Regions from separate parts of the Pseudomonas sp. JE3303 genome, predicted to be linked through region 2. Evidence: riboswitches for the same ligand, from Rfam matches in the RefSeq annotation. Region 2 holds a riboswitch; the other holds the start of a gene.
The links. A riboswitch is a leader RNA that binds a small molecule or an ion and turns the genes downstream of it on or off. The one in region 2 is predicted to bind thiamine pyrophosphate.
Positions count from the first base shown of each region.

Region 1: it holds a riboswitch for thiamine pyrophosphate, as region 2 does, so the genes downstream of both, thiC (phosphomethylpyrimidine synthase ThiC) here and AC0ZZU_RS17760 (TenA family protein) in region 2, are expected to answer to the same signal.

Region 1 covers NZ_JBWGIF010000001.1:576,455-582,292, forward strand. The annotation lists gene AC0ZZU_RS02725 (SMR family transporter) at 1-314, opposite strand, end outside; gene waaA (lipid IV(A) 3-deoxy-D-manno-octulosonic acid transferase) at 395-1,675, shown strand; gene AC0ZZU_RS02735 (TolC family outer membrane protein) at 1,706-3,142, opposite strand; TPP riboswitch at 3,300-3,406, shown strand; gene thiC (phosphomethylpyrimidine synthase ThiC) at 3,562-5,448, shown strand; gene cytX (putative hydroxymethylpyrimidine transporter CytX) at 5,633-5,838, shown strand, end outside.
Region 2 covers NZ_JBWGIF010000012.1:68,666-74,503, reverse strand. The annotation lists gene AC0ZZU_RS17780 (oxidoreductase) at 1-882, shown strand, start outside; gene AC0ZZU_RS17775 (LysR substrate-binding domain-containing protein) at 988-1,890, shown strand; gene AC0ZZU_RS17770 (hypothetical protein) at 1,955-2,209, shown strand; gene tenA (thiaminase II) at 2,614-3,270, opposite strand; gene AC0ZZU_RS17760 (TenA family protein) at 3,274-3,921, opposite strand; TPP riboswitch at 4,001-4,116, opposite strand; gene AC0ZZU_RS17755 (class I SAM-dependent methyltransferase) at 4,209-5,255, opposite strand; gene AC0ZZU_RS17750 (hypothetical protein) at 5,448-5,708, shown strand; gene AC0ZZU_RS17745 (DUF1810 domain-containing protein) at 5,705-5,838, shown strand, end outside.

The sequences.
Region 1 (5,838 bases), on a different contig from region 2:
GAGAAGACCTGGATCACCACCACGCCCGCCACGATCATGGCCATGCCGAGCATCGCCGGCATGTCCAGCTTCTGCCCGTAGATCACCAGCGCCGCCACGCTGATCAGCACGATGCCCAGCCCGGACCAGATCGCATACGCGATCCCGACCGGCACGCTGCGCACTACCAGGGTCAGCATCCAGAACGCTACCGCGTAGCCGCAGATCATCAGCATCAGCGGCAGCGGCGTGCTCAGGCCCTTTACCGCCTTCATGGAGGCGGTGGCGATGACTTCGGCGACGATGGCAATGGCCAGGTAGGTGTAGGCGTTCATGAGTCGTTCCTTGAGGGGGCTGGCTGTGCATTCTAGGCATTCGTGCACTTGCGGGCCATGTGCTAGTAAACTTCGCCGCCATGAACAGAACCCTTTATACCCTGCTGTTTCACCTGGGCCTGCCGCTGGTAGCGCTGCGCCTGTTCCTGCGTGGGCGCAAGGCCCCGGCCTACCGCCAGCGGATCGCCGAGCGCTTTGCCTTCAGGCTGCCGGCCCTGCGTCAGGGCGGGTTGTGGGTGCATGCCGTGTCGGTCGGCGAGAGCATCGCCGCAGCGCCCATGGTGCGCGCGCTGCTCCAGGCCTACCCGGACCTGCCGGTCACCATTACCTGCATGACGCCCACAGGTTCCGAGCGTATTCGCGTCCTGTTCGCCGACGAACCCCGTATCCAGCACTGCTATCTCCCCTATGACCTGCCTTGGGCGGCGGGGCGCTTCCTGGATCATGTCCGGCCCCGGCTGGGCATCATCATGGAGACCGAGCTGTGGCCCAACCATATTCACCAGTGCGCGAAACGCGGCATCCCGGTCGCCCTGGCCAATGCACGGCTCTCGGCACGATCGGCGCGGGGCTATGCACGTTTTGCCAGGCTGACCCGGCCAATGCTCGCCGAGATGAGCCTGATCGCCGTGCAGACCGAAACCGAGGCCGAGCGCTTTCGCAGTCTCGGCGCGCGCACCGAGTGCGTGCAGGTCACCGGCTCGATCAAGTTCGACCTTGAGATCGACGAGCAGCTACCCGCCCGCGCCCTGGAGCTGCGCACCCGATGGAACGCCCGGCAGCGACCCGTATGGATCGCCGCCAGCACCCATGAAGGTGAAGACCAGATAATCCTCGATGCTCACCGGCAGTTGCTCGGGGTGCATGGTGACGCACTGCTGATCCTCGTTCCACGTCACCCGGAGCGGTTCAACGCCGTGAACGAGCTATGCAGCGCACAGTTCGCCACGGTGCGGCGCTCCCAGGGCACGCCAGTCGAAGCGCACACCCAGGTGATGATGGGCGACACCATGGGCGAATTGCTGTTTCTCTATGCGCTGGCCGATATCGCCTTCGTGGGCGGCAGCCTGGTCGCCAATGGCGGGCACAATCCGCTCGAGCCTGCGGCACTGTCGCTGCCGGTACTCATGGGACCGCACGTGTTCAACTTCCTGGAGATCAGCGCAATGCTGAGCGAGGCGGGGGCGTTGCAGCAGGTCGATGATGCCCAAGGGCTGAGTGCCGCAGTACAGCGGCTGATCGAACTGCCCCAGGATGCCCGGCGCATGGGTGCGGCGGGCAGGGCGGTCATGGTGGCCAACCAAGGGGCGCTGCAGCGGTTGCTGGATGCGCTGGACCGGCTAACGCGTCAAGACGTCTGACGCGAATCCTCCAGAGAAACTTGCCAGCCCCTACGGCGTGCGCTCGAAATTCTTCGCCGCTGCCGCCGCCAGGTCCGGTGGGAGGAAATCCCGGTCCGGGTTGTAGTCAGCCTTGAGGAAGCGCCCCAGGTCCTGCAGGTCCTGCGGGCTCAAGGTGCCGGCGGACTGCTTGAGGCGCAGGTTGTCGAGGATGTAGTCGTAGCGGCTGTTGTTGTAGTCGCGCACCGAGGTGTACAACTGGCGCTGGGCGTCGAGCACGTCCACGATATTGCGGGTGCCGACCTGGTAGCCGATCTCGGTGGCCTCGAGCGCGCTCTGGTTGGAGATGATCGACTGCTTGCGGGCCTGCACCTGCTCGACGTCGGTGTTCACCGCACGGTGCAGGTTGCGGGTGTTTTCCACGACTTGGCGGCGCAGGCTTTCGCGCTGCTGCTCGGCCTGGTTCAGGCGCTGGTAGGCTTCGCGGACTTGCGAGCTGGTAAGGCCACCGCTGTAGATCGGGATGTTCAGCTGCAGGCCGATACTGGTCTGCTCGACGTCTCCGCCATAGCGCACTCCGGCCTGCGGCGCCGGGTTGGTAAAGCCGAGGCTGTCGTTGTCGCCTTTCTGGTAGCGCGCCACCGCGTCCACCGTCGGCGCATGTCCGGCCTTGCGCTGGCGCAGGGTCTCCTCGGCGGCATCGACGGCGTGGTTGGTGGCCAGCAAATTGAGGTTCTGCCGCGCTGCAGTGTCGACCCAGGTCCTGGCGTCGTTGGGCGTCGGCACCAGTACCGGCAGGGTGTGCACCACGCCCTGCAAGGATCCGTACTCGCGGTTGGTCAGGGTGACCAGCGCTTCGAAAGCGTCCTGCACATCACGCTCGGCAATGATCCGGTTGGCCCGTGCAGTGTCATAGCTGGCCTGGGATTGCAGCACATCGGTCTTGTCCGACAAGCCCACATCAAACCGTTCGTTGGACTGGTCGAGCTGGCGCCGGAAGGCGGCCTCCTCGGCCTTGGTCGCGGCCAGGTTGTCCTGGGCACGCAATACCGCGAAGTAATTCTCGGCGGTCTGCAGGATCAGGTTCTGCTCGGTCGCCGAGAGCTCGAGCGCCGCCTGCTCGTTGACCGCCTCGGCCGCCTGCAGCTGGAACCAGCGGTCGGCGCGGAATACCGGCTGCGACAAGGTCGCGCTCCAGACGTTGCCGCTGCGGTTGGCGGTAATCGCCGGCTCGTCGAGCTTGGTGCGGGTGTTGGCCATCTCGGCACCGGCCGACAGGTTCGGCAGCAAGCCGGCCCGGGCCTGGGGCACGATTTCGCGGCGGGCGCCGTAGTCGGCGCGGGCGGCCGCCAGGTCAGCGTTGTTGCTCGCCGCTTCCTGGTAGACGCTGACCAGGTCGGTCTTCACCGTGGTGGGCACGTCCGCTGCCCAGGCCAGGCCATTCGACGCACAAGACACGGCAATGGCCAGTGAAAGTTTGCGCAGCATAGGGCGATCCTTGAACGTTTGAATTTCTGAACTGTTGAGTATCGGATGCCAGGCAGTGTAGTGGCGTGCGCATTTGGCAACAATCTGCCATTTGCGCCATTTATCCATCCTGTGCATGCAAGCTTGGCTTTGGTGTTCAGACCAGTCTAGACTGGGCGCGTTCTTGTCGGGGTGCCTTGAAGCAGAGGCTGAGATCGGAAGTATCCGGATCCCGTTGAACCTGATCAGGTTAGCGCCTGCGTAGGGAACAAGATTTCTCGCTTTCCCGGCGAGTCTCTTGTGCCAGGTCCGGGATTTGTCGAGCAGCTGCAAAGCGCCGCATACCCGCATCCGGCACTGCACCTTTACAGGGTGCGTCCGCGTCTTTTTCAGGTTCTCCCCGACATTCCACCGCTAGGAAGCTGTCTGGAGAGCCTGTGATGAGCAAACAAGAAAAAACGATCAACCTGAGTGAGTCGGCCCAAGTCGACCAGCAGTCCGTGCAGCCCTTTACCCGGTCGCGCAAGATCCATGTCGAGGGTTCGCGCCCGGACATCCGCGTGCCGATGCGCGAGATCAGCCTCGATGACACCCCCACGGACTTCGGCGGCGAAAGCAACGCGCCAGTGCTGGTCTACGATACCTCCGGCCCCTACACCGACCCCGAGGTCGTCATCGATGTGCGCAAAGGCCTTGGCGATGTGCGCTCGGCCTGGATCGACGACCGTGGTGACACCGAGCGCCTCGACGGCCTGAGCTCGAACTTCGGCCAGCAGCGGCTCAATGACGCCGAACTCGCCAAGCTGCGCTTTGCCCACGTGCGCAACCCGCGCCGCGCCAAGGCCGGCGTCAACGTCAGCCAGATGCACTACGCGCGCAAGGGCATCATCACTGCCGAGATGGAATACGTCGCCATCCGCGAGAACATGAAGCTGCAGGAAGCCCGCGCCGCCGGCCTGCTGGAGCAGCAGCACCCAGGCCACAGCTTTGGGGCCAGCATCCCCAAGGAGATCACCCCTGAGTTCGTGCGCGACGAAGTTGCCCGCGGCCGAGCGATCATCCCCGCCAACATCAACCACACCGAGCTTGAGCCGATGATCATCGGCCGCAACTTCCTGGTGAAGATCAACGGCAATATCGGCAACAGCGCCCTTGGCTCCTCGATCGAGGAAGAAGTGGCCAAGCTGACCTGGGGCATCCGCTGGGGGTCGGACACCGTGATGGACTTGTCCACCGGCAAGCACATCCACGAGACCCGCGAGTGGATCATCCGCAACTCGCCAGTGCCGATCGGCACCGTGCCGATCTACCAGGCGCTGGAAAAGGTCAACGGCGTGGCCGAGGACCTGACCTGGGAGTTGTTCCGCGACACCCTGATCGAACAGGCCGAGCAGGGCGTGGACTACTTCACCATCCACGCAGGCGTGCTGCTGCGCTATGTACCGCTGACGGCCAAGCGGGTCACCGGCATCGTCAGCCGTGGCGGCTCGATCATGGCCAAGTGGTGCCTGGCACATCACAAGGAGAACTTCCTCTACACGCATTTCGACGAGATCTGCGAAATCATGAAGGCCTACGACGTCAGCTTCTCGCTGGGCGATGGGCTGCGTCCGGGCTCGATCGCCGACGCCAACGACGAAGCCCAGTTCGGCGAGCTCGAAACCCTTGGCGAACTGACCAAGATCGCCTGGAAGCACGATGTGCAGTGCATGATCGAAGGCCCTGGCCATGTGCCGATGCAGCTGATCAAGGAGAACATGGACAAGCAGCTGGAGTGCTGCGACGAAGCGCCGTTCTACACCCTTGGCCCGCTGACTACCGACATCGCGCCGGGCTACGACCACATTACCTCCGGGATCGGGGCGGCGATGATCGGCTGGTTCGGTTGCGCCATGCTCTGCTACGTGACGCCCAAGGAACACCTTGGCCTGCCGAACAAGGACGACGTCAAGACCGGCATCATTACCTACAAGATCGCCGCCCACGCCGCCGACCTCGCCAAGGGGCATCCAGGCGCCCAGATCCGCGACAATGCCTTGTCCAAGGCCCGCTTCGAGTTTCGCTGGCAGGACCAGTTCAACCTTGGCCTTGACCCGGACACCGCGCGCGCCTTCCATGACGAGACGCTGCCCAAGGAGTCGGCCAAGGTCGCGCACTTCTGCTCGATGTGCGGACCGAAGTTCTGCTCGATGAAGATCACCCAGGAAGTGCGCGAATACGCCGCCAACCAGCGCATCGCGGCGGTGGACGTGGCGGTGGAGGATGGGATGCGCGAGCAGGCCGAGCGGTTCCGGCAGGAAGGTAGCCAGTTGTATCAGAAAGTTTGAAGGAGGGGAGCGGGGCGGCGCAGCGTGCGCTTGAATGTTGCAGCGCCGCGTGAATCGAGCGCCGCCCGCGCGGCGCATCGCGGCACAAGGCCGCTCCCACATTTGTTGCAACGTGCCATGGCCTGGCGGATTTGGGTTGTCAGCCTTGGTGCATGACTGGGTATTGGATAGGGGCTGTTTTGACATGAGTGGCTTTGACGAGTTTTCGCCTGATCGGCCTGTTCCTGCCGCGCAGCAGGTGTTCGGGGCGCGGGATCTGTTTGTGCTCTGGTTTTCGCTGGGGACGGGATTGATGGTGCTGCAGGTGGGCGCGATGCTGGCGCCTGGACTGGGGCTGGCGGGCGCGATGTTGGCGATCTTCCTCGGCACCGCCGTCGGCGTGCTGCTGCT
Region 2 (5,838 bases):
GCCAAGCGGGTCATCGTCGTGGGTGGAGGCCCGGCGGGGCTCGAGGCCGCCAGGGTCTGTGCGCAGAGGGGCCACGAGGTGACACTGCATGAAGCGGCATCGCAACTGGGCGGGCAAGTCCTGCTGGGGGCGGGGGGCAGCTGGCGCAGGGACCTGATCGGGATCGTCGACTGGCGAGTTGCCGAACTCGACCGGCTGGGTGTCCGGACGCACACCGACTCCTACCTTGAGAGTGCCGACATTGCAGCGCTCGGCGCCGATGTGGTGATCCTGGCTACCGGTGGGCTTCCCAACATCTCGCTGGCTGCCGGCGCCGACCTCTGCCATTCGACATGGGACGTGGTGTCTGGAAACCTCAATCCGCGTCCCCACCAGCGGGTGTTGGTCTTCGACGGTACCGGACGCAATCCTGGGCCGTTGGCCGCAGAGCGTCTTGCAGGGCTGGGTGTGGAAGTGTGCTATCGCTCGATCGATGGCCAGCTTGCCGAGGAAGTCACCTATGCCGAGCGGTACCGGTGGAAAAGGCGCTTCGTGGAGCTGGGCATCTCACCGGAGTTCGAATCCAGGCTGGTTGCGGTGGCTCGGTCGGGTGACCGTCTGGTCGCCACGCTGTGCAACGAGCTGACTGCCCGTGAACAACAGCTCGAAGTCGATGTCGTGGTGGTGGAACAAGGCACCCTTCCCTTCGACGATATCTACCACGAGCTCAGGGCGAGTTCTGCCAATGACGGTGTCATCGACCTCGATGCCTTCGTGGCCGGGCGCGCGCAGCCTCTTTCCGGCGACGATGCCTTTGCGCTGTATCGGATCGGCGATGCTGTCTCCAGCCGTAATATCAACACCGCCATATTGGATGCCTATCGGCTGTGCAGTAACCTGTAGGCGAGCAACGCGCCCGGGAAATCCCTGGGCCAGGGTGCGGCAAACAACGATGATAATGAGCTGTCATGGACTGGCCCGGTCGTGGGCCCATAGGATGCCTGAACGATGAACCTCAATTATTTCGCGGCGTTCAGAGCGGTCATGCTGTCGGGTACGGTCAGTGGCGCGGCCGTGATCCTCGGTCGCAGCCAGCCGGCCGTCAGTCGTCTTCTGGACAAGCTCGAGCACGAGCTTGGCGTTCAACTGTTCGAGCGCAGGAAAGGGTTGGTCACCCCAACCAAACATGCGCATGACCTCATGGCAGACGTGCAGAGGGCCTATCTTTCGCTCGATTCACTACGTCAATCGGCGTTTCGCCTGGGCAAGGGCCAGGACTCCCATATCACAATCGCTTCGATGCCGGCCCTGGGTCTGGATTTCGTGCCGTACGCGATGGCCGAGTTCAACAAAGCCCATCCCACTATCAAGGTCACCCTCAGCGTACAGACCTCTGGCAGGGTCGAGGAATACGCCACGGCACAACAGATCGATTTCGGCTTCGTCGAAATGCCGTACCAGACGGCTGGCCTGAAGATCGAGACATTCAGCACGTCCCCGTACGTCGTGGCCGTTCCTGTCGACCACCCGTTCGCGCTCAAGAGCAGCGTCTCGCTCGAGGACCTGGCACGCACCGACTTCATTTGCTATTCATCCTTCGCGCCGGTACGACAGTTCATCGACCACGTGGCCCGCGAGTCGGAAATCCATCCCAGCTATACCTATGAGACCAATGTATCCGCCTCGGCATTGGCCATGGTGAGGCGCGGACTGGGCGTGGCGATCATCGATCCATTCACTGCCATGCTCAATGGTTCGGCTGACATCAAGTTCCTGCCCCTGGTGCCGTTGATCCCCTTCAAGGTCTCATTGTTGAGGCCGCAGGCACGAACCAGTATTCCCGCGCTCGAGGAACTGATCGAGATCATGTGGGCACTGAAGTCCAGACTGCTACAGGATCTACCGTCCTAGTGGGTCATACCGGTGGTATGCATCACTGACTCATCTTCAATCCCATCATCAGGCAGGTAAAGTCATGGCGTTCATTGCGGTGAATATTCGTGCAACAAAGGTCTACCATGGTTACGACAGCGACAGACACCTGATCATTGTCGACCTTCCCCCTGCGCCATGGGTCAGGAAACTCATCAAGGTCGATCGCATACTGTCTGTGACCAAGGACTACATCTTCATCGAGTGCCCGCATGACACCGTCCAGACCTGGGAATACGAAGGTTCTCTGGCTGACATCATGACCAGGCTCACTGCTGCGGGTGTCGCGGCCGTGTAGCCTGCTCACCTGCCGGTCGCAGGGCCTGCCCGCGATGGCAAGCCAGCTTTCACAGACACGGCGCTGAATCTGCGGTTGCGCTGACCTGTAGGAGCGGCCTTGTGTCGCGAAACGGGGGCGCAGCCCTCGCTGGTACGCAGGTATCTCGGACCGTGCGATTTGAGACGGGTACACGCTTTGCGGTCTTGTATTGCTGTGTTGGTCTTGCAATTTTGGGGCCGCTTCGCGGCCCTCTCGCGCGGTCCGGCGTCCCGGCACGAGGCCGTTCCCACAGATCGGCGCAACCTCAAACTCAGCGCCGTATCCGTGTGGCTTGCCAGCACATGCGGTAGACCGGCCACACGCACCCCGGTAGGTCTTGCGCCGTGCCCAGGGTAACCGCGCAAGCCGTGGCCCAACTCAGCTTACCACCGCCCTTCCAGCCCCATCTGCCAGAAGTCCGCTTCCAGCTTGGAGGCTTGCGCGAAGATCCCTGCGAGCTCGACAAATCGTTGCTCGGTCATGCTGCGCGCCGCCAGTTCGTCCAGGTGCTGGCGCGCTGCGTTGGCCACGCCCTGGTAGCCATTACCGGCGTACTCGCCGATCCATTCGCGATAGGGGTGCTGGGCCAGGTCGACGCCGGCCGACAGGTTGCGGCCGATTTCGGCGTAGCCGATCACGCAGGGGGCCAGCGCGACATGCAGGTCGAGCAGGTCGCCGGCGGCGCCGCAATCGAGGACGAAGCGGGTGTAGGCCACGGTGGCCTGGTGTTCGGGCGCTGCCTCGATATCGGCCTGTGAAAGGTCCCAGCGGGCACACAGGCGCAGGTGCAGGTCGGTCTCGTCGAGAATCGCCGCCAACCCCGCCTGGGCGGCGCGAATATCGGTCGGGCGGCGGCTCTTGTAGGCGGCCAGGGCCCAGGCACGGGCGAACTGGATGAGGAACAGGTAGTCCTGCACCAGATAAGTCCGGAAGGCATCCTCGGCCAGGGTGCCATCACCCATCTGGCGCACGAAAGCATGGTTGACGTAGCTGTCCCATTGCGGCGCGCAGGCGGCCTTGAGGCGGTCGAAGATATCCATGGGTTACGCCTCCCCTTCGTATACGGCGTCGAAGAATGCACGCTCCAGCGCCACGGTGCGCAGGAAGAAATCGGTGGTGACCGCTGCCTCCCTGGGTCCGACGCGGTCCAGCTCGGTACGCAGGAACGCGACGAAATCGCGGAATGCCGGGTTGTCGTGGAGGGTGATCCACTCGGCATGGACGAAGTTCTCCGGCAACGGCTGCGGCGCTTTGACGGCCCAGTCCAGGTAGAGCCATTCGGCCACGTTCAGCACTGCCAGCGCCGCTGCGTACGAGCGGGTCGCCGCGGCTTCGCGCATGATCGACTTGAAGCCTGCGGTGGGGAGCGTGTCCTGCGGCCGCTCACGCTCCGTGGGACTGACGCCCAGCGCTTCGAACGCGCGCAGGAAGTAGGTGTTTTCCTCCCCCGAGATCATCCCGGCAAAGCGTCCCAGCCGCAGACGCGCCTCGAAGGTGTCCGCCGTCGCGATAGCCGCGCCCAGCAGAGTCAGGAAACTGTCGAGGAAGCGATGGTCTTGCACCAGGTAGCGGACCATCACGGTATCCGGCACGCGGCCCTCGAAGAGTTCGTTGACAAAGCGGTGTTCGACCGCCGCTGTCCAGGAGGGCTCGCTCTGGCTGCGCAGGGTTTCGGTGAAGCGTTCGGTCACGGTGCTGTCCTCGGGAGAGTGGCAGCGAGACCGCAGGTATCGGGCATGGAGCGGCCTCGCGATGAGACCGGCAAAGAAGGCAGGTTGGCTATCCCATCCCTTCGCCGGCATGATCCGGATCAGGTTCGAAGGGTCACCGCGCTGCGAAGTGCCAGCGGTTTCTCAGCCCGTTGCAGGGCTCCCCTTGGTAGGCGTCATGTATACAGCAGGTAAAGGGTGGCTGTCATGCAGGGCATGTCCACGAAGCGCCGCCAGGCGGCGCTCGTGCTCCGGATCTCGCGGGGCCGCTATTTGCGGGCCTCCAGTATCAGATTGAAAGGTGTCTCGGCCGCTCGCCGGAAATGGCTGAACCCTGCCTGCGCAAACACATCGCGCAAGCGCGTTTCGCCGGCTTGGGCGCCGAGCCCGAGGCCAACTTCCTGGGACAGGGAGTTGGGCGTGCAGATGAACGTCGATGCTGCGTAGAACAACCTCCCGACTGGGTTGATGTTGTCGTCCAGCGTGTCCTCGGCGTAAGGCTCGACCAGCAACACCGTGCCGTCGGCCTTCAACGACTGATAGGCGTGGCGCGCGGCGCCAACCGGATCACCCATGTCGTGCAGGCAATCGAAGTAGCACACCAGGTCGTAATCGTTGCCGGGATAGTCCTTTGCTGCGCCCTGCTCGAAGCGGACTTGCTCGCTGACCCCGCCCTCTTTCGCCCGCTCGGTGGCGGTGGTAATGGACGGCGCGTGGTAGTCGAAACCGACAAACCGTGAAGCGGGATATGCCTTGGCCATGACGATGGTCGAGGCGCCATGCCCGCAGCCGACGTCGGCGACCTTGGCGCCCGCCTTGAGTTTCTCGACCACGCCCTCCAGAGCAGGCAGCCACTCGGCCACCAGGAAGGTCTTGTAGCCCGGCCGGAAGAAGCGCTCGGTGCCGCTGAACATGCAAGGGTGATGGTCTCCCCAAGCCAGACCGCCGTCGCCGCGCATGGCGGCCACCAGCTTGTCCTTGTCGTGGAACAGCGAGGCAATCACCATCGCGCCGCCGGCGATGTACACCGGCGAGTCTTCAACCGCCAGCGCCAGGGCCTGTTCTTCGGGCAGCACGAAAGTCCCGTCGTGGTGTTCCATGTAACCCGAGGCCGCCTGGGCGCTGAGCCACTCGCGGACCAGGCGTGGGTGACAGCCGGTCTTGGCGGCCAGCGCCTCGGGGGTAATCGGCTGGCTATCGGCCATGGCCTTGTACAGGCCAAGTTCATCACCGAGGATGACGTTGGCCAGGATGGCCGCAGCACCCATGTCGGACACCAGTCTGCCCATGAATTCGTGAAGCTTGGCTTCGTCCATGTCATGCCCTCCTGCACAGGATGAAGGGACACTAAGTTTAGTTCGCGGCACGGCGTGTGATGCGTCAGGCGGACAAACGTCGCGTTTTGCTGTCGAGACCGTTTGTCGAGACGTCTCGTGTTTATGCCAACCGCTGCGCCGGTTCTTGCTCTAAACAGGTGTACTCATCAACAGCGTCTCAAGGAGAGCTCCATGCCTGTGTCCCATGATCTTTACCAGGATCTGCATTACCCCCGCGAAATCGTCCAGCAGCGCCGACAGCAAGACCCCGAGCTCGATCGCCTGCTGGATGAATACGTGGACATCGACAATCAGGTACTGGCGGCGGAATCGATTTCGGCGGGCAATTTCGAGGATGATGACCTGCGCCGGCTGAAAGAGCGCCGCCTGGCGACCAAATACCGGATCGAGCTGCAGCTGGACAAGAGCAACAAGGCTCGGGCCGGTTCATGACCCGCCTGGACCCCTTCGAGCTGCAGCGCTTTGTCGAGGCGCAGGACCCTGTGTTCGACCGGGTGATGCAAGAGCTGCGCAGGGGGTCCAAGCGCAGCCACTGGATGTGGTTCGTGTTTCCGCAGATCCA